4 regions of the Shewanella sp. ULN5 genome follow, and region 4 is predicted to be linked to each of the others. Evidence: predicted binding sites of a transcription regulator. Region 4 holds the regulator's gene; each other region holds the start of a gene.
The links. Region 4 encodes LexA, which represses DNA repair genes until DNA is damaged. Its sites were predicted from a motif close to TACTGTATNNNNATACAGTA; they were not measured.
Positions count from the first base shown of each region.

Region 1: the regulator LexA is predicted to act here: its motif matches at 1,574-1,593, upstream of ORI98_RS08870 (LexA family transcriptional regulator).
Region 2: the regulator LexA is predicted to act here: its motif matches at 5,908-5,927, upstream of recG (ATP-dependent DNA helicase RecG).
Region 3: the regulator LexA is predicted to act here: its motif matches at 5,989-6,008, upstream of ORI98_RS11995 (YebG family protein).

Region 1 covers NZ_JAPJEE010000007.1:88,326-96,211, reverse strand. The annotation lists gene ORI98_RS08880 (methyl-accepting chemotaxis protein) at 1-507, shown strand, start outside; gene ORI98_RS08875 (bifunctional 2-polyprenyl-6-hydroxyphenol methylase/3-demethylubiquinol 3-O-methyltransferase UbiG) at 678-1,469, shown strand; gene ORI98_RS08870 (LexA family transcriptional regulator) at 1,603-2,013, shown strand; gene ORI98_RS08865 (Y-family DNA polymerase) at 2,025-3,281, shown strand; gene ORI98_RS08860 (hypothetical protein) at 4,143-4,949, shown strand; gene ORI98_RS08855 (cell division protein FtsZ) at 5,309-6,256, shown strand; gene ORI98_RS08850 (hypothetical protein) at 6,537-7,526, shown strand; gene ORI98_RS08845 (YafY family protein) at 7,570-7,886, shown strand, end outside.
Region 2 covers NZ_JAPJEE010000013.1:22,195-30,080, forward strand. The annotation lists gene ORI98_RS12925 (hypothetical protein) at 1-465, opposite strand, end outside; gene ORI98_RS12930 (acyl carrier protein) at 465-713, opposite strand; gene ORI98_RS12935 (phosphopantetheine-binding protein) at 722-979, opposite strand; gene ORI98_RS12940 (1-acyl-sn-glycerol-3-phosphate acyltransferase) at 1,005-1,829, opposite strand; gene ORI98_RS12945 (beta-ketoacyl synthase chain length factor) at 1,822-2,559, opposite strand; gene ORI98_RS12950 (DUF3014 domain-containing protein) at 2,780-3,664, opposite strand; gene recG (ATP-dependent DNA helicase RecG) at 3,800-5,875, opposite strand; partial or broken gene ORI98_RS12960 (helix-turn-helix transcriptional regulator) at 5,995-6,225, opposite strand; gene ORI98_RS12965 (calcium/sodium antiporter) at 6,412-7,341, opposite strand; gene ORI98_RS12970 (AMP-binding protein) at 7,494-7,886, opposite strand, start outside.
Region 3 covers NZ_JAPJEE010000011.1:86,977-94,862, forward strand. The annotation lists gene ORI98_RS11970 (ABC-F family ATPase) at 1-750, opposite strand, end outside; gene can (carbonate dehydratase) at 956-1,573, opposite strand; gene ORI98_RS11980 (PqiB family protein) at 1,879-4,551, opposite strand; gene ORI98_RS11985 (paraquat-inducible protein A) at 4,538-5,134, opposite strand; gene ORI98_RS11990 (paraquat-inducible protein A) at 5,214-5,846, opposite strand; gene ORI98_RS11995 (YebG family protein) at 6,020-6,304, shown strand; gene ORI98_RS12000 (GAF domain-containing protein) at 6,378-6,836, shown strand; gene proQ (RNA chaperone ProQ) at 7,118-7,741, shown strand; gene prc (carboxy terminal-processing peptidase) at 7,764-7,886, shown strand, end outside.
Region 4 covers NZ_JAPJEE010000021.1:33,273-41,158, reverse strand. The annotation lists gene plsB (glycerol-3-phosphate 1-O-acyltransferase PlsB) at 1-517, opposite strand, end outside; gene lexA (transcriptional repressor LexA) at 768-1,385, shown strand; gene ORI98_RS16210 (cell division inhibitor SulA) at 1,382-1,900, shown strand; gene coxB (cytochrome c oxidase subunit II) at 2,290-3,843, shown strand; gene ctaD (cytochrome c oxidase subunit I) at 3,853-5,445, shown strand; gene ORI98_RS16195 (cytochrome c oxidase assembly protein) at 5,447-6,010, shown strand; gene ORI98_RS16190 (cytochrome c oxidase subunit 3) at 6,007-6,882, shown strand; gene ORI98_RS16185 (DUF2909 domain-containing protein) at 6,892-7,056, opposite strand; gene ORI98_RS16180 (SURF1 family protein) at 7,058-7,876, shown strand.

The sequences.
Region 1 (7,886 bases), on a different contig from region 4:
GATGTGATCAGTTCAATTGCCGAACAAACTAATTTATTGGCACTTAATGCGGCAATTGAAGCGGCTAGAGCAGGTGAGCAAGGTCGAGGATTTGCGGTTGTAGCAGATGAAGTTAGAACCTTGGCTCAACGATCGCAAAAATCGACAGAAGATATTAAATGCATGACAGATAAATTGAAATCTGGGGCATCATTAGCGGTGCAGGCAATGGAGCGAGGTCAAACCCAAGCCCAACAAAGCGTTGAAGAAGCTGTACATGCAGGTAAAGAACTGAATCTTATCGTTCAGCATGTTGGTGTTATTGACAGTATGAATGAGCAAATTGCTACCTCTACCCATGAACAATCTGCTGTAGCTGAAGAGGTTAACCGTAATGCACTTAAAATCAGTGAGATATATCAACATACTAGAGAAACCGCACAGCAAATATCTGAATTAAATGACCAATTACTCAATGATGCTAGCGCCATGACAAACATTGTCAGTAAATTTACGCTTAGTCGTTAATGTGACTAAATATCAGTACATCGTATGATGTTTTTACAATACATTTAAATACGCAATACCATGAAGCTGGATACCATTAAACATTCATTAAGCAAGATGCCGATTGATAAATAGCATTTTTACATGATAACACCGGGCAATAGCCCGGTTTTTTTGTAGGACCAAACTAAATGGATTTATGTAAAGATTACCTCACCACCAATAAAGCAACATGGAACGCTCGCACTGATATTCATGTTGCTTCAAAGTTTTACAACATTGACAATTTTTTACAGGGATCGTCATCGTTAACTGAAATCGAAACGGCTGAATTGGGTGATGTTACTGGCAAGAAGTTACTGCATTTGCAGTGTCACTTTGGACTTGATAGCCTTTCATTCGCCAGAAAAGGGGCAATAGTAACAGGTGTCGACTTATCCGATAAAGCAATAGATAAAGCCAACGAATTAGCGGCTAAAACTGAGTTAAATGCTAGATTTGTTTGTCATGACGTTTGTTCATTCGAACACACTGCCAAAGCGAACTTTGATATTGTTTTTACCTCTTTTGGTGTCATTTGCTGGCTACCTAATTTATCACTGTGGGCTCAAACGATTGCGGATAACTTAGCCTCAGGTGGCATTTTTTACATGGCTGAGTTTCATCCATTTCACGATATTATTGAAGGTTACGCTTATTTTAATCATCAGCAGCCCGATGTTGCACAAGAGGGCACCTATACAGAAAATTGTACCGGTGAAAAACATACCGTTATCACATGGGCACATCCCATCAGCGAAGTTATCAATGCCTTACTTTGTGCTGGTTTACAGCTAAAGCATTTTAATGAATTTGACTATAGTCCCTACAACTGCTTTGCCGGACTGACTCAAAACAACAACCATTCCACACCTCGCTATCAACTGCTTAACGATAATATCCCGATGCCATTAGTTTATTCATTGAGCGCTATAAAACCATAACACGACTTCTGTCTAAGCCTAATCCGCTGTTTGTTGAATGGTTTAAGTTTGCACTCGAAATTTTCTAATAAAAACTTTGCATAAAGGCTAAAACAACCTAAAATAACTGTATATATAAACAGTGGTTGTTGTTATGCGTATTATTCCTATTCATGCCAGTGCGGGGATTACCGGTTTTGAGTCGCCTGCATCTGAGTACTTACAATTATCTTTAAGCTTAGATGAGCTGCTTGTTGAGCATCCAAATGCGACATTTATTGGTATTGCTAAAGGAGATTCAATGCAAGGGTGCGGTATTTTTTATGACGATTTATTAATTGTAGATCGCTATGAAACCGCACGTCATGGCGATGTGATCGTTGCTAATTTCAATGGCGAGTTTGTCTGTAAAATTTTAGATAAAAATCGCCGAATGCTACTTTCATCGAATGAAATGTATCAACCACAGGTTATTAATGACTATGACTCATTCAATATAGAAGGTGTGGTGATCCGTTCTATTCGTTGTCATCGTCAAAGTCCATTACTAGTCAACCAATCTTAAGTGGGTAAACCATGTTTGCCTTAGTTGATGCTAATTCATTTTATTGCAGTGCAGAGCAGGTTTTTCGTCCCGATTGGCGCGGTAAACCCATCATTGTATTAAGTAACAATGATGGTTGTATTGTAGCGGCTAATCGACAAGCCAAAGAGTTAGGTGTGCCTAAATTTGCGCCTTATTTTCAAGTAAAAGATTTATGCGTTAAGCAGGGCGTTATTGTTTGCTCAAGCAACTATGAACTTTACGCTGATTTATCCATGAAAATGATGAATGTTATTGGCCGTTTTGCTCCAGATCAGCACGTGTATTCAATTGACGAAAGTTTCTTATCTTTTAAACAATCTTATCCAGCCATCAAGTGTTTACATTCCCAGGGCCAGCTTATACGCAGAGCTGTTTGGAAAGAGACTCGTTTGCCAGTTTGTATCGGTATCGGGGCCACACTAACCCTGGCTAAAGTGGCAAATCACGCGGCTAAAAAACTTCCTGGTTACCGAGGTGTTTGCGTCATAGATAACGAACAAAAGCGAGTGAATATATTGCAGTCGATGGCGGTAGGAGAGGTATGGGGCATAGGTCGACGTATAAGCAAAAAATTAGCCCTAATGAATATCAACACCGCTTTTGATTTAGCCAATATGCCAAATGGGTTAGCCCGTAAGCAATTCAGTATTGAAATTGAACGTACGGTGCGTGAGTTAAACGGTCAGGTGTGTAAAGTTTGGGATGAGGCGAGGGCAGATAAACAGCAAATCTTTTCTACTCGCAGTGTTGGTGAGCGTATTGTCGATTATGACTCTTTGCAGCAAGCGTTAAGTAAACATATAGCTATTGCTGCAGCAAAAGCGAGGCGTCAAGGCTCGTATTGTAAAACCATGATGCTGTTTGCCAATAACTCCCCTTATGATGAGCATCCCGTCAGCTTTAAAGCACTGGTTTATTTTGCTTGCCCGACTCATTGTACCGCTGAATTAACCAAAGCCATGACAGAAGCAGCGCCTAAACTGTTTAGGTTAGGTGTACGTTATTATAAAATAGGTGTCGGTTTAATTAACTTAACCAGTCAAAAACATGCACAACTGGATTTATTTAACCCTCCTAAGGCTAATCCGGCGTTAATGAATGCGCTTGATGGCATAAATCAACGCTATGGCACAGACACCTTATTTTTAGCAGCCCAAGGCATTGAACAAAAATGGGCGATGCGCCGAGAGCTGCTCACTCCGCAATACACCACAAATTGGAAAAGTTTGCCGGTAATTAAGTGCTAGCTTCAGCTAAAAATGTCCGAATTATTACCTCACAGGAATTAGATGTTCAACTGATTTACTCATCCATTAAATCGCTTTGGAACAGAAGCGACTTAGTCACCTAACCATTTTTTGGACAAAAGTGTGTTACGAGCATCCATCGTCTAATTCATTTATATCAGCCCAGTCATGGAAGAACATAGCTTCAATCTAACCAATTGCCTGCCGCTGGGATGTTCAGTATGAACGGAATGTCGCGATCACATGGATGTGAAAGAGCGACCTTATGTGCAGATAATCCAGCGAGACGCCGCAAGCACATCCATATGGGCTTAACCAAAACATCCATGTTTTGGATACTCGCTGGCTCATCTGCACCCGAAATTTTCACATCTTCGATTTAACTTCATTCGTAACAATTCCATAAGAAAAGCTTGGATGTTCGGTTTGAATTGAGGTCATCGAAAAAAGGTCGTGAGCTTGGCATGGATGCCAAGCTAGCTTTCGTTGGACCATGGACGGCCCATCGGAAGCGTTAGGGCTTTTTGACAATGGCCGAAGCCGATTACAGATGAGGTTTAAAGCTGGATCGTACCCCATCGAAAATTATGCGCTTTTCAGCATTTTTCGTCTGGGGCGCTGAGGGTTTCCAAAGGGGCGCAAGCGTTTTGCCCCTTTGGTCTGGTGTGGGCGAAGCACCACGACGTTTAGGGCCAAAGGTCATAATCCAAACTTGTTTTGGGCCATAAAATTGTTACATCAAAGAACGATAAAGATGATATTTTGTATTAGGAAAAAAATTTCAAATTAAATTTGCTTGCCCAAAATCAGTTATTCGCACCTGTAAAGCACATTGAAGTATATCAAGATAAGGAAATGACGATGAATAAAGGGAATTTAGAAAAAGTGTTTATCACATTTGGCAAAGATGTATCATCTGCAATGGCATTGTTTGCTTTCAATTGGGAACATGGTTGTATAACTCACTTAGAAGCTACCTCAACTGAATCTGCTTTAGAAGAAATAGCAATGCATACGTCCACAGATAAAGCTTACTTTATACTCGTCGATGTAAATACTGAATCATTGTCTCAGGCTCAAAGTGTAATCCTCAATACATGGGTAGGAAGCAGAGCTGAAGTGATTTGTTTCACCGGCAAGGAACCATTAACAGATTCTAACGATATCTATAATCGACTTGAGCTTAACTCACATCAAAGAGTGCAGTTATTTCCTATTGATTGTTTTGAGCCAGTAATCAGCGCATACGGTCATGTAATGACTGGCTTTTCAATTTCTTGCGTTGGCTTTGATGATATTTACAGCATTTTGCAAACAGGTACGACCGTAGCAATGCAAAAGATTACTTGTAGCAATGCAAAGGAGCTACCTTACTCACTCTATACTGGCTATGAAAAGTTAATTAGCGAAGTAAAACAAAATACTTTTGCCGTAACAGGTGTTGTGGTGGTGCTGATAGGTGACATAGGTAATCAAAACATTATGCAAGTGACAAATGCCTGTAGTGTTTTATTAAGTGCACTAACCAAAGATGTAGACTCTATCATACACACAAACTTTCAATCAGGCGCAAAAACTGAAGTTCTACTGTATGTTGTTTTAAAAGAAGTAGCTGATACTAAACCATTTCAAGAGAAGATAAAGTTACCTCAATTTTTAACAAGATAAGAAACTAAAATTGTGAGATTTTATTTATTGAATGCTTCTCACGCTAAGGCCATCACTATTGAAGTGAAATAATCCATTTTCAATGCACCACAAACCAAGATTTAAATTTCGTTATCAAAGTTCTAGCTCATCAATATGCATTTCCTTTAACGGGGTTAAAAAACAACAATGTTATATGAGTGCCCAATTTATCGTTATGTCATTTTTTGCCAATTGGTTTGAAGCTATGCGACTTGAATTAAGCAATTTATATAGCAACAAACTCAACGATCAAAAGCGAATAAAATCATCCAGTGAGTCATAACCTGACGCAGTCTTGGCGTATCTTTAATTTCATATAAAAAATGGAATAAATACCTATGTTCATCACTGAATCAAAGCTAATTCTGGTCATCGGCGTTGGCGGGTGTGGTTGCTCAACTCTGCAAACACTCAAAAAGAAACACAACTTTTCAGACATTCGATTTCTAGCCATAAATACCGATCAACGCTCATTAAGAGGCAATGTAGCAGACGACACCATTCAAATTGGTCAATCATTAACGAATAATTTAGGCGCCGGCGCTAATCCTGATGTTGGGCGTCTTGCAGCAATAGAATCGAAGGCTGAAATATCAAAGGCAATTGAACAGGCCAGCATTATTTTTATTACAGCAGGTATGGGAGGCGGTACAGGCACTGGTGCTATTTCAGAGGTTGCAAGAATAGCTCAAACTCACAACATTCCAGTGATTGCGCTAGTCACAAAACCTTTTAGTTTTGAGGGAATGAAAAAAGCTAGGTATGCAGAAGAGGGTGTTAATGCATTAAAACAATATTGCAATGCATTAGTCGTGTTACCGAACGACAGATTATCCAAAGTGCTTGGCGGTAAAGTAAGGCTTATTGATGCGTTTGAGATCAGTAACCAACTTTTAATAGATACCTTGTCAGGCTTAAGCTTCATGCTAAGTGTGACAGGACTTATCAACATTGATATCAGTGACTTTAAATCGGTCATTCACACACAAGGTTATGCTTCAGTTGGTATGGCTAAGGCCAATAATGCAAGTGATATTGAAATCGCGATTAATAGGTTATTAGACAACCCATTGGTTGAAAGTAACGACATTAGTTCTGCAAATGGCGCGATAATTAACATCGTATCACAACAAGAATTGGCATTAGATACTTATCATCTTATAGGCAATATCATCCAACAGCGTATAAGTGCAGACGCCAATCTCATTGTCGGTTTAACCATCGACCCAGCGATAAACAATGCTATTGAAGTGTTTTTATTTACAACTGGTATTCCCTTTCGGTAAAAAAAACAAATTACACTTAATAATCAGATTGTTACGCTTTAAATTTAATCGAAACCCTCAATCGCAATACGACACAAGTTGTCGCATCATTAGATATAATAACCAACAAGAAGTTAATAGGTTTTTATGGGTGGTTAATTAACAGAATCAGTCAACATTATGGAAAGCCCTATACCGATAGATTTGCTGTAAAAGGCTAAACCCTGGCACCAATTGTTCCTCCATATTTACGATAATTTTTTTACCTTATTCATTAACTGATAATCTAAGAGGCTGATATATGATCATCTTTAAATCATTTAAAAAAGAAACTGAAGCGTTATTGTCACTCCTTGATGATGAGAATAAATTTGGTATTGGTTATTCTCTGCAACCGGGCCTGACAGAGCGCGTATGGATCCAAGAATCTAATGAGTTTGATGGCATTGATAATTATCTGAGAGATGACTACAACAACCTGTGGGCCGAAGAGTACGATATAACATTATTAGTTCGTCTCGCATTAGACTGCTGGGAAAGTAAGCTTCCAAACCCAGCTAGAAATGTAAAAGCCCTCTGCAGCACTCGCTCAGGAAAATACGCCATGAAAGAAGATTCACCTTTTTATAGCTTATGGACACTATTTCTCAATAGAAATGAATCATTGATGGATTTAATCTCAAAAAGCAGCGATCCCGCTTTGCAACCGAGTGTCTTACTTGAACATGCCGAATTATTACTTGATGCGCATTATCTGACGATGCAAAGGTTAAATCGTCGCTATGGCGGCGATCCCCGCTGTTGTAATGAACATAAATGGTTTAAATCAAAATTACCCTTGCCTGCAATAAAGGGGAAATCAAAACCAAGGGAGCCTAATAAAGCCTTCAATCGGGGTTTTGTGTCTATAATGCTGGCGGCAAAAATAGTCATGCATTTTCATCCCCAAAGTAGCTTACTGCAAGCTTTAGCCCTTGCGCCAGAACATTATGCAGTTGGAGAATGGGGCTATGAATACTGGTTTCGCAGAACCTTGCAAAAACACTGTGCCATACAGCAAGGTTGGTTATTTCTATTGATGAACTTGCCAAGGTTCGCACCAGAGGAATTAATGTATTTAATGAGTCGAATCCCCGTTAGTGCCAATGAATGTGATGCACTAATCGACGTATTTGATGAATATTATGATGAAGATACTCAAGAAAGAGCAAAACATTGGTACCGTGATAAATCAGAATATATGGATTACTTCGAGAAATATTTTCAGGTAGGTTATCTGCTTAATCACTAAGTCTTTGTTGTTTCATGGTTCATCATTAAATTAAAGGTCTACTATGTCTAAGAATAAAAATGCGAATACGCTGCTAAGACAACAAACATTGCTTAAATATATACCTGCGAATGAAGGAATAAAAAGCGCTGACCTACTCAACAAACTTAAAAGTGAAGGATTTGAGGTAACTCAACGCACATTGCAGAGAGATCTCGAAGTGCTGTCGCAGTACTTTCCAATTTATTCTGAAACCGACACAAAACCCTATCTATGGCGTTGGTGTGGTCTTGGTATCAATCGAACACATATAGACAGCATCAGTGTAACGGATGCATTGTCATTAATGTTGGTAGAAAAGTCATTACAACAACTATTGCC
Region 2 (7,886 bases), on a different contig from region 4:
ATATAGGGTCCATGTTTCTAAGCTTGTTGCGAGCGCAGTATAGAGCGCCATGAGTCCATTTAAGACAAAAAACAGGCACCAAATCTGGGTCACTTTGACCAGATAAGGTGTTGCTTCCTTTGGTAAATCGGGCTCTTTCAATTTAGCTAAACGCTCAATCATGCTTGGGCCATATTTCAATGAGTGGCCAAATAAAGCTAACATACTGAGGTTAATGACCACAGGATAATACAATAACCAATCATGCCGTTTAGCAATAAAGCTGGCTGCCGTTAAGGCTATCCCGACTATCAATGGTGCTAGCATAGGTTTTAATTGCTGCCGACTTAATGACAGTCGCGTGATTAATAAACCACATAACACTAGGGCAATGACGCCGCTGGGCAATAATTGCAGGCCGAAGTAGACGGCAATTGGGTATCCCATTACCGCCAATGCAGACAGCACCTGCAATATACGTTTCATTATTGTTTCATTAATCCATCAATGGCATTAACGACATCATCCACGGTACGCACTGCTTTGAATTCTTCAGGTTGAATTTTTTTACCTGTCATCTGCTGCAGTTTTATCACTAAATCCACGGCATCAATACTGTCTAAGTCCAGATCTTGGTAAAGTGAAGCCTCTAAAGTAATGTCTTCACGTTCAATTTCAAATTCATCTACTAGAATGCCACACAGCATGTCATAAATTTGTTCACGGCTTTGCATGTTGGCTCCTAAACGCGCTGTGACTCAATGAAACTTGCCAAACTTGCAACACTGTAAAAGTGGGCTTTGGTGGCATCAGAGTTTGCTTCAATTTTAACATCAAATTGTTTTTTAATGGCTAACCCTAATTCTAAAGCGTCAATTGAATCTAAGCCTAAGCCTTCACCAAATAGAGCGGCATTGGTGTCAATATCTTCAATTGAGATATCTTCAAGATCTAAACAATCAATGATGAGTTGTTTGATTTCATTATTTAACGTGGTCATTTTCTATTCTTATGGTTGCTAATATCTAAAACGGGATCGGGTGTACTAATTGTGTTTTGTAAAACTGTTCTAGCTCACGCGTCATCTGTCTGGCCCGCTTTGCATCGCCGCCATCGAGTTGCTGGTAAGCTTGATAGGAAAAAATATCACCGACTTCAACCGACATATTAATCGTTTGTCGGGGAATTTCATACCATGGTTGTTGTTTGGTTAACCCTGCGACATCGGTTCTCAAGATCACGGGCAAAATATCGCTGCAGGTGCGCAGGGCTATATTGGCGGCACCACGGGCAAAAGGGTTAATGATGCTTCTCACTACAGTGCGCGTGCCTTCTGGGAAAATGATCACATTAGTGCCTCGAGATAACACCTCAGCACAATCATCTAGTAACAGCGTTGCACCGCGATTAGGAATATATCCAGCACAGGATAATACCCCGCGAATAAATGGATTGCGCCATAATGTTTGTTTGACCACGCAGCCAACATTGGGCATTAGGCTGATGAGTACCACAACATCCACTAGCGTGGGATGGTTAGCCACAATAATGGTACCAGTTACGTTATTCAGTCGTTTAATCTGTGCTTGGCTGACTTTTATCACCCCTGCAAAAGTTAACATGGCGACAAAACCACGAAACATCCAACTGACAAAACGCTGTACCCTCGCAACTTTAACGGTATAAGTGCCAGGCCAAAAACGCAGTAAAGGTAAAACTGTCAACGAGCTGAGTAATCCACCCAAACCAAACATCAAATAACAACCTACTCCACCAATCCATCTTGGTATATAAGCGATTCCAGTCAGTTTTGGGGCTGGCGGGGGTAACGTTTGCTTGGTACTAGACATGGGGGGTTAGCATCCAATGCCATTGGCACATTTTACCTTGCAGTGGATTGCTGCTGGCAAGATGGTGAATGAGTTGGCTTAAACTGATAGCAGAGTCTGAAGTCTGCAGATTATTTGTATTTGTCAGTGTTAACCTGGCTATCCTTTCTGGTCTAGGAGTATCCGATGCTAAGGTGAGTAATACGCCGAGGCTAATGGATAATTCGACCTCGTTGATAAATTCGTTATACACAGGGGGGACAGGTTCATCAGCAAAAACCAACAGCACAGGTGTAGGGTTTGCTACAAGTTGACCATAGGTTTCAATAAATACCTGTGGCAAGCTTTGCGCTCCTGCCGCAATGGAGGTTGAACTTGCGGTATTGTCACTGACAATGCCATAAATACCACTGCCGGTATTGTGTACAGATTGACTAAAGGCCATAGGGGAAAGTGGTTGTTTGGCAATGACATCTTCAAGCAAGCCGATGGTGCGATTGAGCTCACCGTGACGCGAGGCAAATACGCTTCGAGTATTGGGCTGTGCCTGACATTCAAACGCAACGTGAAGCATCATTTTAGTTAATCGACTAAAACGACGACGTTGCATTGCAGGAATATGCGTTAACGCGGGGGCAACGGAATTCGGCTGATCATTTTGATTAGGTGATTGCCAGTTCAACCAACTCTCTTTTGTTTGAAAGTCGGGTGTCCATGCTCCCCATGATAAAATATCAAATGCTAACTGCATTACATTGCCTCAATGTTGCCTAGTTGTCCTTATCTAAGAGTTAATTCTGAGTGTGTACTAAAACATGCGCAAGGCTCATCATTAACCGCCGCAATTGTACACTAAAGTATGAAGTGTGAAACAGTGTTTAAGGCATAAAAAAGCAGCGTCAATGATGTCATTTTCGCTGCTTGTTAAGGGTCACCTTATGGTAGAAGTGACCGATAAGAATTTAATGGGCTTAGTTTGGCAGTAAAGGTTGCAAACGCTTTACAGCATTTTTAATCTTACGAGTATTTTCAGGTCCCATTCTGATCAAAAGCTTCTGGGCGTTTGGCAAGGCTTCTAAGTTAGCATCAACATATTTGTAGTTCACTGAAATCGAGGTTAACTCAATTGGGTCTTCAACGATAGGTGCATCGACAATCATCTTAAAGGCTTGATGCATACGGGCATCAAAGCTGGTGTCGGTATAGCCTAATTCAGTAAAGGCTTCTTCGAATAAAGGCTTTAGTTCACGGTACGTGGCGGCTAATTCTTGATCGTTTAAGCCACTGACAAAGTCAGCATAAATATCATAACGGTGATAACTATCTGGGTTGAGATAGGTTTTGTTAGTGATTTCACTGGTGGTAAATTTATTGTCAGGACCTATCATAGGGCTAGCTTTACGGATCAGTTCACCTTGAGCGAGGTTATCAATAAAGACCACAAATTGACGCGCCATATCCTTTTTTAAAATCAGTGGTTCAATCTTCATGCCACTGGCAACGGCAAGGGTTTTTTTCGCGACAAAATCATCTGATTCCGCTAATGCGGGTAAAGGCTCTACAATTGCCGCAGGCGTTTCAGGTTCACCTAATGGAACAACATCAGACTCAGTTATGGATTCTTCAATCGCAGGCTCTTCGATAGGGGCTTGTTCAATCGGCTCCATAGGAATAGGCTCAGGTAATACAACCGGTGTGGGGAGGCTTTGCTCTATTTCTATCGCGTCATCACCACTCATATAGAAGTAACCAGCTGCCGCAATAAGTGCAACGACCACTACGCCAATAACTGTGGTGTTGGAGCCCGATTTTGGCTCTGGTGCGGGAGTTGCTCGATCTTCTTTATTAACCTGCATTGTAATTCCTTAGCTGCTAAAGCTGATAATACAGAACATTAAAATCCATAATACTCTGTACATTGTGCAAGATTACGCTTGCTTGTCTATAGGAGGGTTGAAATAAAAATAAAAAATCATCTTTTTTACTCAGTATTATGCTTGCACATACTGTTGACGTTCACCCAACCATCGCTGAATGATCGGGCCGACATTGTCAGGAACCTGTTGATGAATATGAACCGCCAATTTTTGAATGCTGGGGATCAAATGTTGATCGCGGACTAAATCCGCAATTTTCAATTCAGCAAGACCGGTTTGTCGGGTACCGAGTACCTCGCCTGGACCTCTAATCTCAAGATCTTTTTGCGCAATAACAAAGCCATCATTACTGTCACGTAATACCCCTAAACGCTTGGTTGCTGTTTGCGACAAGGGCGCTTTATAGAGTAACACACAATGGCTAGCTACCGCGCCGCGGCCAACCCGCCCGCGCAACTGGTGTAACTGTGCTAGCCCTAGGCGTTCAGGGTTTTCGATAATCATTAAGCTGGCATTGGGCACATCCACGCCAACTTCAATCACAGTGGTTGCCACAAGCAGGTGTATTTCGCCAGCTTTGAATTGTGCCATGACGGCTTGTTTCTCTGTGCTTTTCATTCGCCCGTGGACTAAACCGACTTTTAATTCTGACAGTACTTCGGTGAGTTCAGCTGCCGTGTCTTCAGCAGCTTGGCACTCTAGCACTTCGGACTCTTCAATTAAGGTGCATACCCAATAAGCTTGGCGATTATCTTGGATTGCTGCAATTCTGACGCGTTCAATGACATCGTTACGGCGGCTATCGGATACAGCCACCGTGCTCACGGGTGTTCGTCCTGGCGGTAGCTCATCGATAATAGAGGTATCAAGGTCAGCATAGGCTGTCATGGCCAGTGTGCGAGGTATGGGGGTTGCAGTCATGATCAGTTGGTGTGGATGAAAACCTTGATGCACGCCTTTCTCTCGCAACCCTAAGCGTTGATGTACGCCAAATCTGTGTTGCTCATCGATTATGATTAGGGCAAGTTTATGAAATTGTACCGCTTCTTGAAATATCGCATGGGTACCAATGACCATTTGGGCAGCACCAGAGGCGATATCTGCTAAAGATTGGGCTCTGGCTTTACCTTTAAGTTTACCTGCCAGCCAACCTACTTTTAATCCAAGGGGCTCAAACCATTGTGCAAAATTAGCCGCATGTTGCTCTGCTAATAGCTCTGTTGGTGCCATCATGGCAACTTGGTAACCGTTTTCTATCGCTTGCAGCGCCGCCATAGCGGCAACCAGAGTTTTACCTGAGCCAACATCACCTTGAACTAAACGCATCATAGGGTGGGCTAGATTTAGGTCTTCGCTGATTTCCGCCACAACACGCTGTTGCGCCCCAGTGGGTTTAAAAGGTAAATTTTTTAAAAATGGATTGAGCAATTGACCGCTTGCAGATAAAGAAACGGCATTATCACGTCGAGACTTTTGTCTTAATTGCAACATGCTTAAATTATGCGCCAGCAATTCTTCTTGCACTAGACGTTGTTGGGCAGGGTGGTCGCCTTGCTCCAGCATATGTGGGTCGACGTTTTTATCTGGTCGATGCAAAATCATTAAGGCTTGCGGTAAGCTTAAGTTATTCGGTTGTAAGTTGGCAGGGATTAGCTCAACTAACCCGCCCTGACTAAGCATTAATAACGCTTGTTCGGTCAGCTTTATCCAACTTGCCTGCTTTAGCCCTTCGGTTGTTGGATAGATGGGCGTTAAAGTTTCGCTTAAGTTGGCATCATTACCCGCTTGAATGATTTTATAGTCAGGGTGAACAATTTCAGCATGGTGGTTACCGCGGCGGATTTCACCATAGGCTCTGATCATCGCGCCCTGTTGCATGGCGCTGCGCTGTGCCATGGAAAAATTAAAAAAGCGTAAGGTCAGCGGGCCTGTTGCATCGCGTACATTACAGATAAGCATTCGGCGGCGGCCCTGAATAATTTGCGTCGATTGCACTTCTGCTTCTATGGTGCCGTAACTGCCAAAAGATAAGTTGGCGATAGGGTAGATTTGGGTTCGGTCTTCGTAGCGTAAAGGTAAGTGAAACAGCACATCTTGCACTGTTTTTATGCCTAATTTGTGTAGCTTCTCAGCCATTTTTTGGGCCACACCTTTTAGTTCAGTAATGGGCACTAAATCTAAACGCAACAAATGCAACTTACTCCAATCCGTTTATTGTGTAACACTGTAAATATATACATGTATTTTGTCTATACTAGCAGAGATTGCCTCTAAGGCAATAATGGGATGCAGCGGAATGTTTGTGGTTTTTACAACCAACCTTTTTGTTTGGCGATTCTTGCTGCATCTATTCGATTGCCGGCGTTCAGTTTACTGATGGCTTCGGATAAGTCATTTCGCACAGTGCCCTCGGCAATGAAAAGGATTTTGGCAATATCAATAGTCGACTTTCCTTCGCTGGCAAGTCTGAGTGCATGACGCTCTTTATCATTAAGTGGGTCAACTTCACCTATGGCCGTAAAAGCCAGTTCAGCATCTATGTTTTCATGGCTATATCCGTATAAGTAAGCCCAAGCAATTTGTTGGGATAGGCTTAGTATGTCGATAGGGCCGAATTGTTGTTAGCGACAAAGGTCATCAATTGAATATGACATTTGTCATCGATGAAGATTAAAAGTAAAAAGCCCCTGATAATCAGGGGCTCGAAGTATTTAGACTGCTGATGATTACACCACTTGAGAAATCAAATAGCTGGTGTATCCAATATAGCCTGCAAGCAAAACTGCACCTTCACGACGCCCGATCCGCAGGCCGCTCCAGGCGAATGGCAGTACTAAGATGGCAAAAATAATCATCGCAATAAAGTCGACTTGATTAAAACCTTCAGCCGATACTGGGTGAATTAACGCCGTTGCGCCCAAAATACCCAGTACGTTAAAGATGTTAGAGCCAACAACGTTACCAATGGCAATATCGCTTTGACCTTTCAATGCCGCCATCACCGAGGTGACCAACTCAGGCATGCTGGTGCCAATAGCCACAATGGTTAAACCAATAATGACTTCACTAATGCCAAACATTTTGGCAAGGTCGACCGCGCCACCAACAAACAATATGCCGCCGCCGACTAACATCGCGATACCCACAGCAATAAGGCCAATTGACAGCAGTGGATTTTGTGGGGTGGTATCAATATCTAACTCTTCAGGCTCATTTTTTGAACTAACATAACTGAAGACCAAATAACCGACCAACAAGCTAAATAAAATGGCGCCGTCCATAAAGCTGACAATACCATCCAGTAGCAAGAACCACACTAATATAGAGGCGCCAATCATTAATGGAATATCACGCTTCACCATTTGTGATTGGATTTTTATTGGTTTGATCAGTGCGGTGATCGCTAAGATTAAACCAATGTTGACAATGTTTGAGCCCACTACGTTGCCAAGTGCTATGCCAGGGTTACCCGCTAAAGCCGATTTTACGCTTACCGCTAATTCTGGTGCGCTGGTACCAAAGGCAACAATGGTTAAACCGATGATCAACGGTGCGATACCTAAGCGTAATGCGACAGCACTCGCACCACGAACTAACGCTTCTGCGCCGAAGGTTAAAATTATAAATCCGCCAATAATGGCCAATGCAATCAACATGATACTCTCATTAAATTAGGTTACCTAAGTGACACTATTTTTTGCACTTAAGGCGACAGTTTTGGTCGGCATATGTTGACAGAATATGTCAAAAAAATACACGCATTCAGCGTGTATTTTTTTATCTATCTCATGAATTTTAATTCATCGAGTTATAGCTCGTCTTCCCAGCGCACTTTTGCTCCACGTACACCTTCTACTTTGGCACTAAACGCTTTTTCTAACACATGACGTTTGATTTTAAGCGTAGGCGTTAGAACATCATTTTCGATGGTCCAGGGTTCTGTTACCACCACAATCGCATCGACATGTTCATGGGATTCTAAGTTAGGGTTGATACTGTCTAAGGTGGCTTTTAATGAGCTGCGCACTTCTTCTCGTGGCTGTCTGTTTGCTCCCTCAGATAATTGCACTAATGCGACAGGGTGTGGTAAACCTGAACCTATCACACAAATTAGCTCAAGGTGTGAATCTTGAGCTAACTTACGCTCAATCGGAACCGGCGCCACATATTTGCCTTTTGAAGTTTTAAAGTTGTCTTTGAC
Region 3 (7,886 bases), on a different contig from region 4:
TTGTTCACGCAGCAAACTTGATTGCTCAAGAAAATACTCATAGTTACCAGGGTAAATCCGCAGTTCACCATAATCAATATCGGCCATATGGGTACAAACAGAGTTTAAAAAATGACGATCATGGGAAATGATGATCATGGTACATTTGCGTTTATTTAACTCTGTTGCCAGCCAACTAATGGTATGGATGTCTAAGTTGTTGGTGGGTTCATCCAATAATAAGATGTCTGGGTTAGCAAATAGGGCTTGAGCAAGTAACACACGTAGCTTCCAACCTGGTGCAACTTGTTGCATTAAACCAAAGTGAAACGACTCTTCAATACCCGCTTCTAATAAAATCTCACCCGCACGGCTTTCAGCAGTATATCCATCCATTTCTGCAAACTGGCTTTCTAGATCGCCTACACGCATACCGTCTTCATCAGTCATTTCAGCTTTGTTATAGATGAAATCACGCTCTTGCTTTACTTTCCAAAGCTTAACATCACCCATAATCACCGCATCAACCACGCTATATTGTTCAAACGCAAATTGATCTTGGCTTAGCGTACCGACTTTTAAGCCTGGTGAAATGGAAACATTGCCAGAAGTTGGGGCAAGTTCGCCACTGAGGATTTTCATGAAGGTAGATTTACCACATCCATTGGCACCGATTAAGCCATAACGATTGCCGTGTCCAAACTGAGCAGAGATGTTTTCAAACAATGGTTCAGGACCAAATTGCATAGTAATATTTGCGGTAGAAATCAAAGCAAGTTTCCAAATGAGTGGTACAGAATATTTATCGACAAGTGGCTAGGTTTAGCGTTGTGAGAATAAGACTGATATGAAAGAGTATTTAGGGCGCGGATTATACAGGTAAGTGGTCAATTGTCGATTTATAATGCTATTTACGTTAGTTAAAGCAAAACCCTAAATGTATTAGGGTTTTGTAATTTCATCTTTATTGATGGGGTTATTGCGCTGTATTCATCGCCGTTTCACGATCAATAGTTACATCTAAATCGGTTAACAGGCCATTATCGATACCATAAATCCAACCATGGATGGAAACATTTTGACCTCTTTCCCAAGCTTCTTGCAATATTGGAGATGAAGTGACGTTAGCCACCTGCTCGATAACGTTTAATTCACATAAGCGATTAAATTTAGCTTGCTCATCAAGGTTAACTAGCTCTGACTGATGCATACGATAAATGTCACGCAGATGTCCTAACCAGTTATCAATGAGCCCAAGACGCTGATTTTGCATCGCAGCTTTCACACCACCGCAGCCATAGTGTCCGACGACCATGATGTGCTTTACTTTGAGTACATCGATTGCATACTGTAAAACGGATAAGCAATTCAAGTCAGTGTGGATGACCATGTTGGCAATATTTCGGTGTACAAACACTTCACCAGGCATTAAATCGATTATTTGGTTTGAGGGTACGCGGCTATCTGAGCAACCAATCCATAGGTATTCGGGATTTTGCTGTTTTGCGAGTTTTTCAAAAAATGATGGGTCTTCTTGATTTATGCGTTGTGCCCAACGACGATTATTATCGAAAAGCGGTTTAAGCAGTTTCATAGTCACTCACATGGCATTAGCACAATTAAATGAAGTGCTTATTGTAATTTTCTAACGAGTATATCAGTAAAATTGGCTGATCTGGTCTATCCAATTTTAAGTTTATTTTAATTGTGACTAGAATCAGTTCAAGAGATATATCCTCAACAAATTTATAATGTTTAAAGCTTAATCTCTAGGTGTGTGTTGGTTAAGACATTTTTTGCGCTATCTGACATTATGTCAGATTGGATGTTCAACTACATAAAAAGCGAAGTAAATTATTTACTTCGCTTTTTATTATTAATAGTCAATCTAAGCATTGATTATTGCTGTGCGGGTTTCCATTCTTCCCATTCTGGTTTCATGCGGTTTTGTAACTTAAACTCACTTGATGGGCTTATGCCATTGATATTTGAAGTGATGTCTTTTGTTATTACTGATATCCCACCAGATAATAAGGTTTCCAACGAGCCTGTTTCAATCTGTGCTCCTGAGAAAATACCCACTTCCAGTTTAATTCCTGAGGCATCCCAAAATTGGCTACTGGTATTCACTAAGTGTGAATATTCAGAGCGGATATGTGCAAACATCAATACTTGCTGACCCGTTTTTGACAGGTTGTATCCATCAATTTGACCAATAGCAATCCCTCTGAAAAATATTGGTGTACCGACTTTGATTGATCCTAATTGTTTGTCAATCAGGGTGAAAGTGAGTGCATCTTTAGGGGTATTTGCATCATAACGAGCGGCAAGTTTTGCTTCAAACTGGTTATTTGTTGATTCAGCATCTCCAGGTAATACACTAATATAAGCACCAGTGATTAGGGTATCTACATCTCGAATGCCCGCTAAAGAGACTTGAGCATCAACGACAAAGTATTCGGTATTTTGTTTACTAAAATGTGTTGCATATTCACCATACAAATACGCACTGGCTATTTGATTTGATAAATCTTTTGCCAGCTTAACTTGTTTCACTTCACCTATTTTATGTCCGCGGAAGCGGATAGGGGAGTTAGCTTCTATTTTTGCACTTGCAGGTAAGGTGATTGTTATCGGTTTAGCCTGGGTTAAGGCCAAATGCTGGTTATCATAAAGCTGATCATTAATGGTGATGCCAGTTTGTGACGACAAACTGCTTATATTGACCGATTTAAAAATTTCATCATCGATAAACCCTAACGAAATACTGCCTTTAATGGCTCCAGCAAGTGGTGCAACATCTATTTTAACACCAGCTAAACTGGCGTTAACGGACATGGCATCATTACGCCAAAAAACGGTTTTCGGTTGCAACAACTGTTCGAATTGTTTATCGATCGCTAAATTGAGTGAAAAGAGATCAGTTGCGGCTTGCCACTGAATTTTTGCAATTCGACCAATTTGCATTTTTTTGTAGTAAATGGGTGCCCCTTCGCTTAAGCCTGCACCATCTTGACTGTTTAACACTAACTTGATTTTTTGTTGTTCAGTAAATAGCTTCTGGGCGGTTTCAATACTGTCATAAATGTTAAATTGGCTACCTGTTTTGGCTAAGCTTTTAGATTTGCTTGGAACCAAGGTCACCGCGCCTTCTAATAGCGTTGCGACATCGCGGGTTTCAAACTTAATACTGTCAAGAGAGGCATCTAATTTAATCGCTTGTTCACTGATGAAATAGCTTCCTTGAGTGACAAGAGATTTAAATTCAGGGAATATTTCGACTTGATATTGTACCGCAGAGAAATCATCACTTAAGCGGCTTGAAATGACGGTGCCGATCGGCAACTGCTTATATCTAACTTGAGCACCAATAGACATACCAGTGTGTGAGTCAGACAATAAGGTTAGAGACAGTTTTTGTTGAGTTAATAAATCGGGTGGTGTTTGTTCTAATAAGAAACTTGTAGGTAATGCATCGGTAGCGGTTCCCGGAAGTATATTAATAACATTACCCGTAACTAATCGTGATAAATTCTTTATTCCTTTTAGTGATACATCGGCGCCAGAAATCCAAAAACGACTATCTGATGCCAGTAACGAATGATATTGTTGTTCAAGCGATGCCTGCAACGACACTCCCGCCTCTGTTAATGATACTTTTTCAACTTTACCTACTTCCACTCCGCGATACATCAAACTGGCATTGTTGCTAATCTCTTCAGCTTGATCTAGATGCAAATTGAATACTAATCCGCCATTAGCTTGTTCTTCATCTGCATATAAAGTGAATACATCGCCGTTTTCCGCTTGTTCGATTTCAGTTCCAGTATTAAAGCTGATCCCGCCTGCCAGAATTGAAGCCAGACTTTCAGTATTAATTTTGACCCCGGCTAAAGAGGCATCAATTTTTAAACCAGAGACATTCCAAAAGTGCGAGTCAGCATGAACAAGGTGTGCGTATTGTTCTTGTATAAAGGCACTGATGATGACATTTTCACTGCCGGACAATCGATAACCTACAACGCTTCCTACGGGGATTTGACGATAAAAAATCGATGAGCCTACGTCAATTGACCCTAATTTATCCGCGTGTAACTCAATCACAATTCCTTCGCTGCCTGGGGTGATAGCTGGGGCTTCTCTTTGGGCTTCAAAATTATAGCGAGATTTACCATCGCCAGGTTGTATGGCGATATAATTACCTGAAAACAATGTTTCTAAGCCTTCAACACCCGTGATACTCGCTTTAGGTTTAACCAGCCAAAATTGGGTGTTTTCATTCAAAAAAGGATCAGCGCGGTAATCCATAACCACTTTAACATTGACGCCATTCAAATCTTTATCCAGGCTAACATCAGTGACTTTACCCACCGTTAACCCTTGGTATTTAATTAAGGTTTTACCTACATCAATACCCGTCGCACTAGGGAAATGAATACTTATTTCTACACCAGATTCTTGAATGCTTTTTATGCCTAACCAAGCACCTAGCATTAACGCAACAATCGGCAATAACCAGATGGGTGAGAAAAGTTTTTTCTTTACAACTTTTGGAGATTCAATTTGAGTCATTATGCGTTTCCAAACGGTCCCATAGTAAGCGAGTGTCTAACACTTTTGCTGCGAGTTGAGTGAGTAAAATAACTAATGCAAATGCAGTTGCTGCTGGAGCCGGTTTTGCATCTAGCAACTGCCCCATATTAACCAATGCGACCGTCAAAGAGATGACAAATAAATCTAACATTGACCAGCGTCCTATCCATTCAATAATGTGAAAACCAACCATCATTTTGCGTTTAGAAATTGGAATATTAAAACTAATCGCACATAAATACAGTCCTAAGCCAAATATTTTTAGCCAAGGGACAAGAATGCTGGCGGTAAATACGATGATGGCAATAGGGAACATGCCAGATTTAACTAGATGTGAAATGCCACTAAAGATAGTGTCATTGGTAACAACACCACGATTTGTTAATAAGGTGATTGGGTAAATATTCGCCAATATCAATAAAATTGTCGCAGTAACCAGCAAGGCCCAGCTCTGTTGGATGCTAGCATAATTCCTTGCGCTTAATGGCGAGTGACAACGACTACAGTTTTGTTCAGTTAATGCGTTAACTTTTTTGCACGTTGCACAAAGACAAAGACCCATTTTAAGCCCTTGTGGTGTTGTATTAACAGGTTCGTCATTAGCATTGTCAACTTGAACAAGCAACTCGGGTAACACATTATCATTTTTCGACATGGACATAACTCCACATATGTTCGAGGTTGTATTCGCGCTGCAAAAAAAGAATTGCTAAAAAAAGCAAGGTGAAACTTAAGGTGCCCATGCCAAAATAGACATCAGAGAAATCGGATAATTGAAACGCGGAGACAAGAAAACTGATCACATAAATTTCTAACATGGTCATTTGTGATAACAGGCCATGATTTTTGAGCAAACGACGATAAACGTTTTGCCAAAAAGATGAATTCAAATTCAATTTGATGATTAACACTTGTAGTAAAATTGACAATATCAATAACGCTGGTGCGATAACCGCAGACGCGAGTACGGCCAAACCTACGACCCAATAACCTTGCCCCCAAACTTCAACAGCTGTTTGGTAAACAGTGGTTGTGCGCACACTACCAAGAAAATTGATTTCGAGAACTGGTAATAAATTAGCGGGAAAAAAAACAATAAGCGCGGTAATGCATAAGGCGAGTAGACCATTTAAGGAACAATAAGGTGTGTCATACAAGGCTGTATCACATCTTGGGCACAGTGCTCTTACATTAGAAGGCAAAGCCCGTTTTCTAATGACAAAGTCACAGGAACGGCAAAGTATCACCGCTTTAAATGATTTGGGTTCAGGCATTATGGTTTTTATTAAGGCTATCCATCATCAATAAGCGCTTTATATTATACGAAAATGCCAACATATATTAATAATATCGATGTAAATGTTAAAACAAGTCAATTTGCTATTGCGTCTAACCCTTTATTTATGTCAATCTTTGCACTGTATATAAAAACAGTGGAGATGTGTTCATGGCAGTGATTACCCAGTTTGTCGTGGTAAGAGAAGGGGTTGAGAAGATGACATTTACATCAAAGAAAGAAGCCGATGCCTACGATAAAATGCTTGATGTTGTAGACAGTTTAGTGCCTTTCCTGTCAGCTTCTGAGCTTAATTTAGATGAAAACACTTGCGAACAGTTAGCATTTTACCTTGCGACAAACAAAGACGAGCTTGGGAATTTACTAAAAGGGGTGGTGAAACCTAAATCCATCGTTGAGCCAAAGCCTAAAAAGAAGACTGTTAAACAAGATTAATTTTTTTTAGCGACAACTACTGGTAGTCTGTGTGCTTTAAAGAATGACATGATTTTAGGTTCAAGGAATATAAATGAAAGCAGGGTTTTACGATACTCTCATTCGCCAGACTGAAGCTTTGCTGGCTGATGAAGATGATTTAATTGCAGCAATGGCCAATTTTTCTGCATTGATCAATGATAATTTAGCCGACTTAAACTGGGCAGGTTTTTATATTGTCAAGAATGGACGATTAGTTCTTGGGCCATTTCAAGGTAAGGTCGCCTGTACCAGAATTGAATTTGGTAAAGGCGTTTGTGGTACTGCCGCGGCATTAAATACCACTCAAAGAGTGGCAGATGTACATCAATTTGACGGGCATATAGCCTGTGATGCAGCGAGTAACTCTGAAATTGTTGTGCCAGTAAGACAAAATGGTCAGGTGATCGCCGTGCTCGACATCGACAGTCCATTGCTCAATCGTTTCGATGAAGATGATCAAGTAGGGATTGAATTATTAGTAAAACAGTTTGAAAATTGCTTATTTGGTTAAAATCCAAGCAATATGAGGTAAATGATTGTCGCAATCGCCGCAGCGAGCTTTATAATAGCCTATGACGATGGAGTGCTATTTTGTAATAGTCCCAAAGAGAGACTAGTCTAAACCGCTGCAAATTTGTTAAGCTTTGTTTCCAAGGCTTTAGCAATGCAGTTGTTAGTGCTAATTTATAGGTTAAGTGTCAGATATACTGAAATACTTAGCAAAAGATGAACGACTATTGGCCAAATAACCTTTTGCCAACTTTAGTCCCCTTATTTAACGTGGAAGTAAAAATGGAATCAACAGACAAGTTGACCGACACCAACGCAATTTTAGCGTATTTATATGAAACCTTTCCTGCATGTTTCATTGCGGAAGGCGACACAAAGCCATTAAAAATTGGTTTATTTCAAGATTTGGCTGAACGGTTAGCTGATGATTCTAAAGTCAGTAAAACACAACTTCGTGTAGCTTTACGTCGTTACACCAGCAGCTGGAGATACCTAAAGGGTGTTAAAGCTGGCGTGCAACGTGTCGATTTAGATGGCAACGATTGCGGTGAGTTAGAGCAAGAGCATATTGATCATGCTCAATCTACGTTGAAAGAAAGCCAAGACAAAGCCAAAGCAAAGCGCCAAGCGCAAGCGCCAAAAGCAGCGGCTAAGAAACCAGTTAAAAATGCGGCTTCTAAGCCTCGTCCAGTGGTTAAGAAAGAAAAGCCTGCAGTAGTTGCAGCACCAGTCGTGAATTTGGTTCCTGCAAAAATGGCAGATTTATCAACTAATCAACGTGTCAACGTTAAATTAGGTGCTTCTCCAGTGGCTGGCACGATTACCGACATTAAAAAAGAAGATGTACACGTCCAGTTAGATTCTGGTTTGAGCATCAAAGTACGTGTAGACCACATACTATTATAAATTTTAAAGGAGTAACTTGTTGATGCGAAAACTCACATTGGCCGCTTCAATTGCTTGTGCATTAGCAGGATTCTCTGCATGGGCAATTTCACCAACGATTCAAATCAGCGAGTTACCCAAACTAGCCCAGGAACCTCAACATCAA
Region 4 (7,886 bases):
CATTAGAAAACTGCACAAAGCTATGGCGACCTAAAAAGAGAATCATTAACCATTTGCGAAGCCAAGTTGGGCTTTCACGCTCAAGCACTGCAGCTTTCATGGTGTCATCTTCTTTACCTGGGGTGCGCCCCCAATAAAGACTAACCGGCACTAGCTGAATATCGAGTTCAGGTTGTTGACGATGAAGGGCTAATAAACTGGTAAAACAGCTTAAAAACTTTTCACCGCCTTCACGTTTACCGATTATCGGCTTACGACCTTCTAAGCAAACCACTCGAGGCACTTTCAGTCCATCAAGCTGTAATGGAGAGTATGGGCTAGGTAATCCTAGATCCTCAGTCATCTCACTTAACGCTGCAGTGTCACTAATCGACTCTGTTTTCATCACATAAACAATAGGTTTTGCTGGATCAAAATTTAAATCCGCAAACGGATCTTGGGGTACCACGATGGTATTTACCATCAATTTTTGAACCCAACGCAATAGCCTAAGTATGATTGAATCTGGTTTTGACATAGTAATATTCGCAATAAAGCCCTTTTAATATGGGCGCATAGAATACCAGAAACTGGTTGCCTTTCACTAACTGCTGTACAAACCAAACTCAGCTTTGCAAGCATAATACATTTTTTACACTCTATACCTATGAAATATATAACAAAAAAATCACATTTAATTATAAAATTAAAAAATAATTGGTGAATACTTGCGCAAAACAAAACACTGTATATAATGACAGTTACTGTATAGAAAGACAGGAAGCAACATGAGACCCTTAACACCACGCCAAGCTGAAATTTTAGAGCTGATTAAAAACAACATCTCTGAAACTGGGATGCCACCTACTCGTGCTGAAATTGCCACACGCTTAGGTTTTAAAAGCGCCAATGCGGCTGAAGAGCATTTAAAAGCTTTGGCTAAAAAGGGGTTTATTGAAATTATGCCCGGCACGTCTCGTGGCATTCGCCTGACCCAAGAGGATGAACCAGAAGAAAATGGCTTACCGTTAATTGGTCAAGTGGCTGCTGGCGAACCCATTTTAGCCCAAGAACACGTAGAACAATACTATCAAGTCGATCCAAATATGTTTAAACCTGCCGCTGACTTTTTATTAAGAGTGCGTGGTGACAGCATGAAGGATATTGGCATTTTAGAAGGCGATTTATTGGCTGTACATAAAATGCAACAAGCCCGAAATGGTCAAGTTGTTGTTGCGCGTGTTGAAGATGATGTCACAGTGAAACGGTTCGAGAAAAAAGGCAATGTGGTTTACTTGCATGCTGAAAACGAAGCGTATTCACCAATTGAAGTGGATTTAAGTTACCAAAGCCTAACAATTGAAGGGCTTGCTGTTGGTGTTATTCGTAATGGAGAGTGGTTATGAACAAACTAATGGGCACAGCCCCGCGTCATCCTGGATTATGGATGGATATGCCATCAGCAGATATGAATCTGGCACAACCCATTACTACGCTTCAAACTCAGACCCACGGCAAACTAGAACTAAGCCAATATGCTAGCCAGTTAGCACAATTAAGTCAGCAAGGACGTTGGATAGTGCTCATCAATCCAGCCAACATCAGTTACAAACAGATGCTAGCCAGCGCTGGTGTTAGGATGGATAGAGTGCTTTTGGTTCATACCAAAGATGAGATTGAAACCCTATGGGCAATGGAGAAAGCATTAACTAGCGGCACATCAAGTGCTGTGATTTCATGGACACAACCTTTAGACGCTCGCGACAGTCGCCGTTTAGAGTTAGTCGCCAAAAGTGCCCGCGCCTTAGGCATTGTAATTGAAGATGCCAGCACAGACTTAAATCATGATTTAAGTACTAAAACGATGCTTTCAAATCAAAATAATGCGGTTAATACAATTAATTTCACCTCGTTTCATTAATTATAATTGCCGTATTTACTGAGCCCTGCCCATGTGCAGGGCTTTTTTGTACAATTTTTCAGCTAATTAGCTGTAAAAGTGATCTTGATCAATGTTTAATCTACAAGTAATGTACTTAACAAGGTTGAAACATTTTCAACCTTACTGAAACGCTACAGTCTAGATTTTATCTGACAGATAAAAGCGTCAAATCAGAATTGATAAGTTCAGTTGTAAGTACCAGCGTGGTGCACATTTAATAAAAACCAGTAAGCCGAAACGCTTACAACCACCAGGGTACTTTGGAGTCATCAAACTTTTTTGGGAACCGAAGAGTTTGCATAGAGCAGAGACTTACTGTGTGACTCTTCTTTGTAGTTGCTATTCGCAATTGGCAGAGGAGAAGTCTTGTGAAGCAATGGTTGTATTGTGTAATGGCGGTGTTACTGGCACCTCCCCTTGGGGCAAACGAAATGCCCCTCAACATGACAAAAGGTGTAACGAATATTAGTGGTCAGGTTTACGACCTCCACATGATTATTCTATATATCTGTTGCGCTATTGGTTTAGTGGTGTTTGGGATCATGATTTATTCCATGATTTATCACCGAAAATCCAAAGGCGCTGTCGCGGCAAATTTTCATGAAAGTACTAAAGTGGAAATTGCTTGGACTGTCATTCCATTTGTCATTCTTATTGGAATGGCGATTCCAGCCACTAAAACCCTAATAGCGATGGAAGATCCGTCAAATGCGGATTTAACCATTAAAATTACCGGTTCGCAGTGGAAATGGCATTACAGCTATTTTAATGAAGACGTCGAATTTTATAGCATTCTATCCACTCCACGAGATCAAATTGAAGGAGACGAAACCAAAAGCGATACTTACTTATTAGAAGTAGATAAGCCTTTAGTTTTACCTCTTAATCGTAAAGTTCGTTTCTTAATGACCTCTGATGATGTTATTCACTCGTGGTGGGTACCCGCATTTGCAGTAAAAAAAGATGCGAATCCGGGGTTTATTAACGAGGCGTGGACGCGTATCGACAAGGCAGGAACTTATCGCGGCCAGTGTGCTGAGCTATGCGGTAAAGATCATGGCTTTATGCCGATTGTTGTGCAGGCATTACCTGAAGCGGAATATGATGCTTGGTTATTAGACCAAAAACAGCAAGCGAGTAACGCAGCTGAAGCTGCGAAAGCCGCCTTATCAGAGACTCTTTCAAAAGAAGAGTTAATGGCAAAGGGTGAGCAAATTTACCTCTCTACCTGTGCAGCTTGTCACCAACCCAACGGAGCAGGTTTGCCGGGCGTATTCCCATCGCTTATTGGCAGCCCAATCATCAAGGGACCAATTAATGGCCATATTGACATTGTCCTTAATGGTAAGCCTGGAACAGCCATGCAGTCGTTTGCTAAACAGTTGAGTGCGAAAGATATTGCGGCGGTTGTCACCTATGAGCGTAATGCTTGGGGTAATGATTCTGGTGATGTCATTCAAGCAGTGGATGTGAGTAATGCCGCTAATGGTGGCAACGCTGATAACAGTGCCTCAGCTCCTCAACCTATGACTTCTGATAGCCCAATGGAGTCGGTTCCAACTGATGTTCAACAGGTTGTCGCAACGGTAATGCCCATTGATTTAACCGAACTGACCCACGAAGAACTAATGACTGAAGGCTTACAAGTGTATACCTCAACCTGTGCTGCTTGCCATCAAGCCACCGGAGCGGGGTTACCAGGCGCTTTCCCATCATTAATCGGCAGCCCTGTTATTAAGGGACCTGTAGAACAGCACATTAATATTGTTCGTAATGGTAAGCCAGGTACCGCTATGCAAGCTTTTGCAAGTTCATTATCACCGCGCCAAATGGCTGCAGTGATTACTTACGAGCGCAATGCATGGGGTAATAACACTGGCGATACAGTGCAAGCAAATGATGTTAATAGCCATGGACAGTAGGGGATAATAATGAGTACAACTACGCACGATACTGCTGCAGTCCATGACGATCATCACCATGGTGCCCCAAAAGGCATTATGCGCTGGCTGCTAACCACCAACCATAAAGATATTGGATCGTTATATTTATGGTTCAGTTTTATTATGTTTTTAACTGGCGGAGCCATGGCTATGGTTATCCGCGCCGAGTTATTCCAACCTGGATTACAACTGGTTGAACCTAACTTTTTTAATCAAATGACCACAGTTCATGGACTTATCATGGTGTTTGGTGCCGTTATGCCTGCCTTCACTGGCTTAGCTAACTGGTTAATCCCTATGATGATTGGTGCGCCAGATATGGCACTACCACGAATGAACAACTGGAGTTTTTGGATATTACCTTTCGCGTTTGCTATTTTGCTTAGCTCGCTATTTATGGAGGGCGGCGGCCCCAACTTTGGTTGGACATTCTATGCGCCACTATCGACAACCTATAGCCCTGATAGTACAGCTCTATTTGTATTCTCGGTGCATATTATGGGGATCAGCTCAATCATGGGTGCAATCAATGTGATTGTAACCATTGTCAATATGCGTGCCCCAGGCATGACATGGATGAAGCTACCCTTGTTTGTTTGGACATGGTTAATCACAGCTTTCTTATTAATTGCTGTGATGCCAGTGCTTGCTGGTGCAGTCACCATGGTACTGACGGATAAGTTTTTCGGCACCAGCTTTTTTGATGCTGCGGGTGGTGGTGATCCCGTCATGTTCCAGCATATCTTCTGGTTCTTTGGGCATCCGGAAGTGTACATTATGATTTTACCGTCGTTCGGTATCATCTCTGCCATCATTCCAGCGTTCAGCCGTAAAAAGTTATTTGGTTATTCATCCATGGTATACGCAACGGCCAGTATTGCGATTCTGTCATTCTTAGTGTGGGCACACCATATGTTCACCACAGGTATGCCGGTATTTGCTGAATTGTTCTTTATGTATTGCACCATGTTGATAGCGGTTCCCACAGGGGTAAAAGTCTTCAACTGGGTTGCCACAATGTGGCGGGGATCGATGACGTTTGAAACGCCAATGCTTTTCGCCCTCGCCTTTATCATTCTGTTTACCATTGGTGGTTTTTCAGGATTGATGCTTGCAATCACCCCAGCAGATTTTCAGTACCACGATACTTACTTCGTTGTTGCGCATTTCCATTATGTGTTAGTAACTGGGGCGGTATTCTCCATTATGGCAGCGGCTTATTATTGGCTGCCTAAATGGACTGGGCATATGTATAGCGAAACCTTAGGTAAATGGCACTTTTGGTGTTCGGTTATTTCAGTCAACGTGCTGTTTTTCCCGATGCACTTTTTAGGCCTTGCGGGTATGCCGCGTCGGATACCTGATTATGCAATTCAATTTGCTGATATCAATCAAATTGTATCCATTGGTGGATTCGCCTTTGGCTTGTCGCAGCTAATTTTCTTAGCCGTGGTCATTAAATGCATCAAAGGCGGAGAAAAAGCACCAGATAAACCATGGGAAGGCGCTGAAGGATTAGAGTGGACAATCCCAAGTCCTGCGCCTTATCACTCGTTTACAACGCCACCAGAGGTGAAATGAGATGAGTCAGCCAACCAAATCAAACCGTAAGTTACTCACCATGCTAACACTTGGTGCTGTGGGCATGTTTGGTTTTGGTTTTGCGCTGGTGCCTCTTTACGATGTGCTATGTGACACTTTAGGTATTAATGGAAAAACCCAAAATACTGCAAGTACATACGAAGCTGTCATTGTTGATAAAAGTCGCACTGTTACTATAGAGTTTGTTGCCCAAATACAGCCCGGCATGCCGTGGGAGTTTTCTCCCACGGTAAATCGCATTCAAGTTCATCCAGGTGAACTAACCCATGCTAAATTTCATGCCAAAAACCTGTCAGCAAACAACACCATTGGCCAAGCAATACCCTCAGTATCGCCTGGTCAAGGTGCTGCCTATTTTAATAAAACAGAGTGCTTTTGTTTTAATCAACAACCACTAGCGGCATCAGCCAGTGCTGAACTCCCATTGATTTTTTACGTGGATCCCGATTTACCGGAATCCATTAACACCTTGACTCTCTCTTATACCCTTTACGACATTACCGCTAAAGTCGGTAGTGGCTTAAAGCAAGGAGCAGCAAAATGACCACAAAGCATGAAGCCTATTATGTGCCAGCACAAAGTGCCTGGCCTATCATTGGTGCCATTGGCCTTTTCTTAATCGCCTTTGGCGCAGGCAGTTACGTACAACAATTATCAACAGAAGAAAGTTATGGCGGTTATATTCTTATTGCCGGTATAGCTGTAATTTTATTTATGATTTTTGGTTGGTTTAAAACCGTCATTGATGAATCAATGGCAGGTTTATACTCAGCCCAAATGGACCGTTCATTCCGTCAAGGAATGAGTTGGTTTATTTTCTCGGAAATTATGTTCTTCGGGGCTTTTTTTGGCGCGTTATTCTACGCCAGAATGGTTGCGGTACCTTGGTTAGGTGGCGCGTCAAATAATGCCATGACCCATGAAGTTTTATGGCCGGCATTTGAAGCCATTTGGCCTTTAGTCACCACACCTGATGGCACCAAAACAGAAGCTATGCCATGGACCGGGTTACCATTAATCAATACGATTTTACTGTTAACCTCTTCTGTCACATTGCATTTTGCTCACACCAGTTTAGAAAAAGCCAAACGCACACCATTAAAAATTTGGTTAGCGCTGACCATTTTATTAGGTATCGCCTTCTTGGTTTTACAGGTAGAAGAGTACAGCCACGCTTATCATGAAATGGGCTTAACGCTTGAGTCGGGGATCTACGGTAATACCTTCTTTCTGTTAACCGGCTTTCATGGCGTGCATGTCACTTTAGGAACCGTGTTCTTAATTGTATTGCTATTACGGGTGTTAAAAGGTCACTTCACAACCGACAAGCATTTTGCTTTCCAGGCAGGCAGCTGGTATTGGCATTTTGTTGATGTGGTGTGGTTATGTTTATTTGTGTTCGTTTACGTTCTGTAAACACGCTGATTAATAAGGCCGTGGGTTAGGTTGAATAATGCCTAATGCCATGGCCAACAGCAGTAAAATAACAACAAGGGCAGAAAACATCACTCTTCGACCTAAAAAAGGACTCATAGATTGTTTGTTTTCTCCTTTAACCATAATAAATAATGCACGGGCTAAATTAAACATAATGAATACAAGCAGTAGCACTAAAACTAACTTAACTAACAATGGGGCTGTCACAGGCAATCCTCTTGCGGGTTTAGGTTGGGCCGCGTTTGTTTTTATTGTCATCACTGTGGCGGTGTTTAGCATTTTGGTCAAGTTAGGATTATGGCAACTGGAACGTGCAGAATTCAAACGTGTATGGGATATCACGTTAAGCGAGCGGCAAAACCAAGCAGCAATAAATTTTGATTCATTATTGCAAGTCATTGCGGAGCACACATCAAACGCTAATTCAGAACAACAAACCTTAACAGGATATCGCATTGCCGTATCGGTATCACCGGTATCGAAGCAGGTACTACTGCTCGATAATCAAATATACATGGGTCAGGTAGGTTATTTGGCTTATCAGGTGTTTCAAGTCAACGCCTCGTCACCGCATTTATTAGTTGAACTCGGTTTTGTGCCCGCCGATAAAGACCGCCGAATTTTGCCTGACATCAGCGCGATTTCATCGGGAAGATACAAGCTGATTGGACGCATTTATCAAAAACAGACCAATCCATTAAGCGATCATTTAATGGCTGAAACAGGTAACCCAATGCGCTTCCAAAATTTAAATATAGATGAATTATCGCAGCTGCTGGGGTATCCATTATTACCTGTGGTGTTGCAACCAGATAACGTACCTGATTTAAGTTTGCCACAACCGTGGCAACCTATTCCGTTATCAGCACAAAAACATCAAGGATATGCTTTACAGTGGTTCACTATGGCCGCGGTATTTTTAGGGTTAATGGCATGGCTGGCACACAAAAAGTGGCAAGCTGGCGCTCATTAAGCATTTTTCA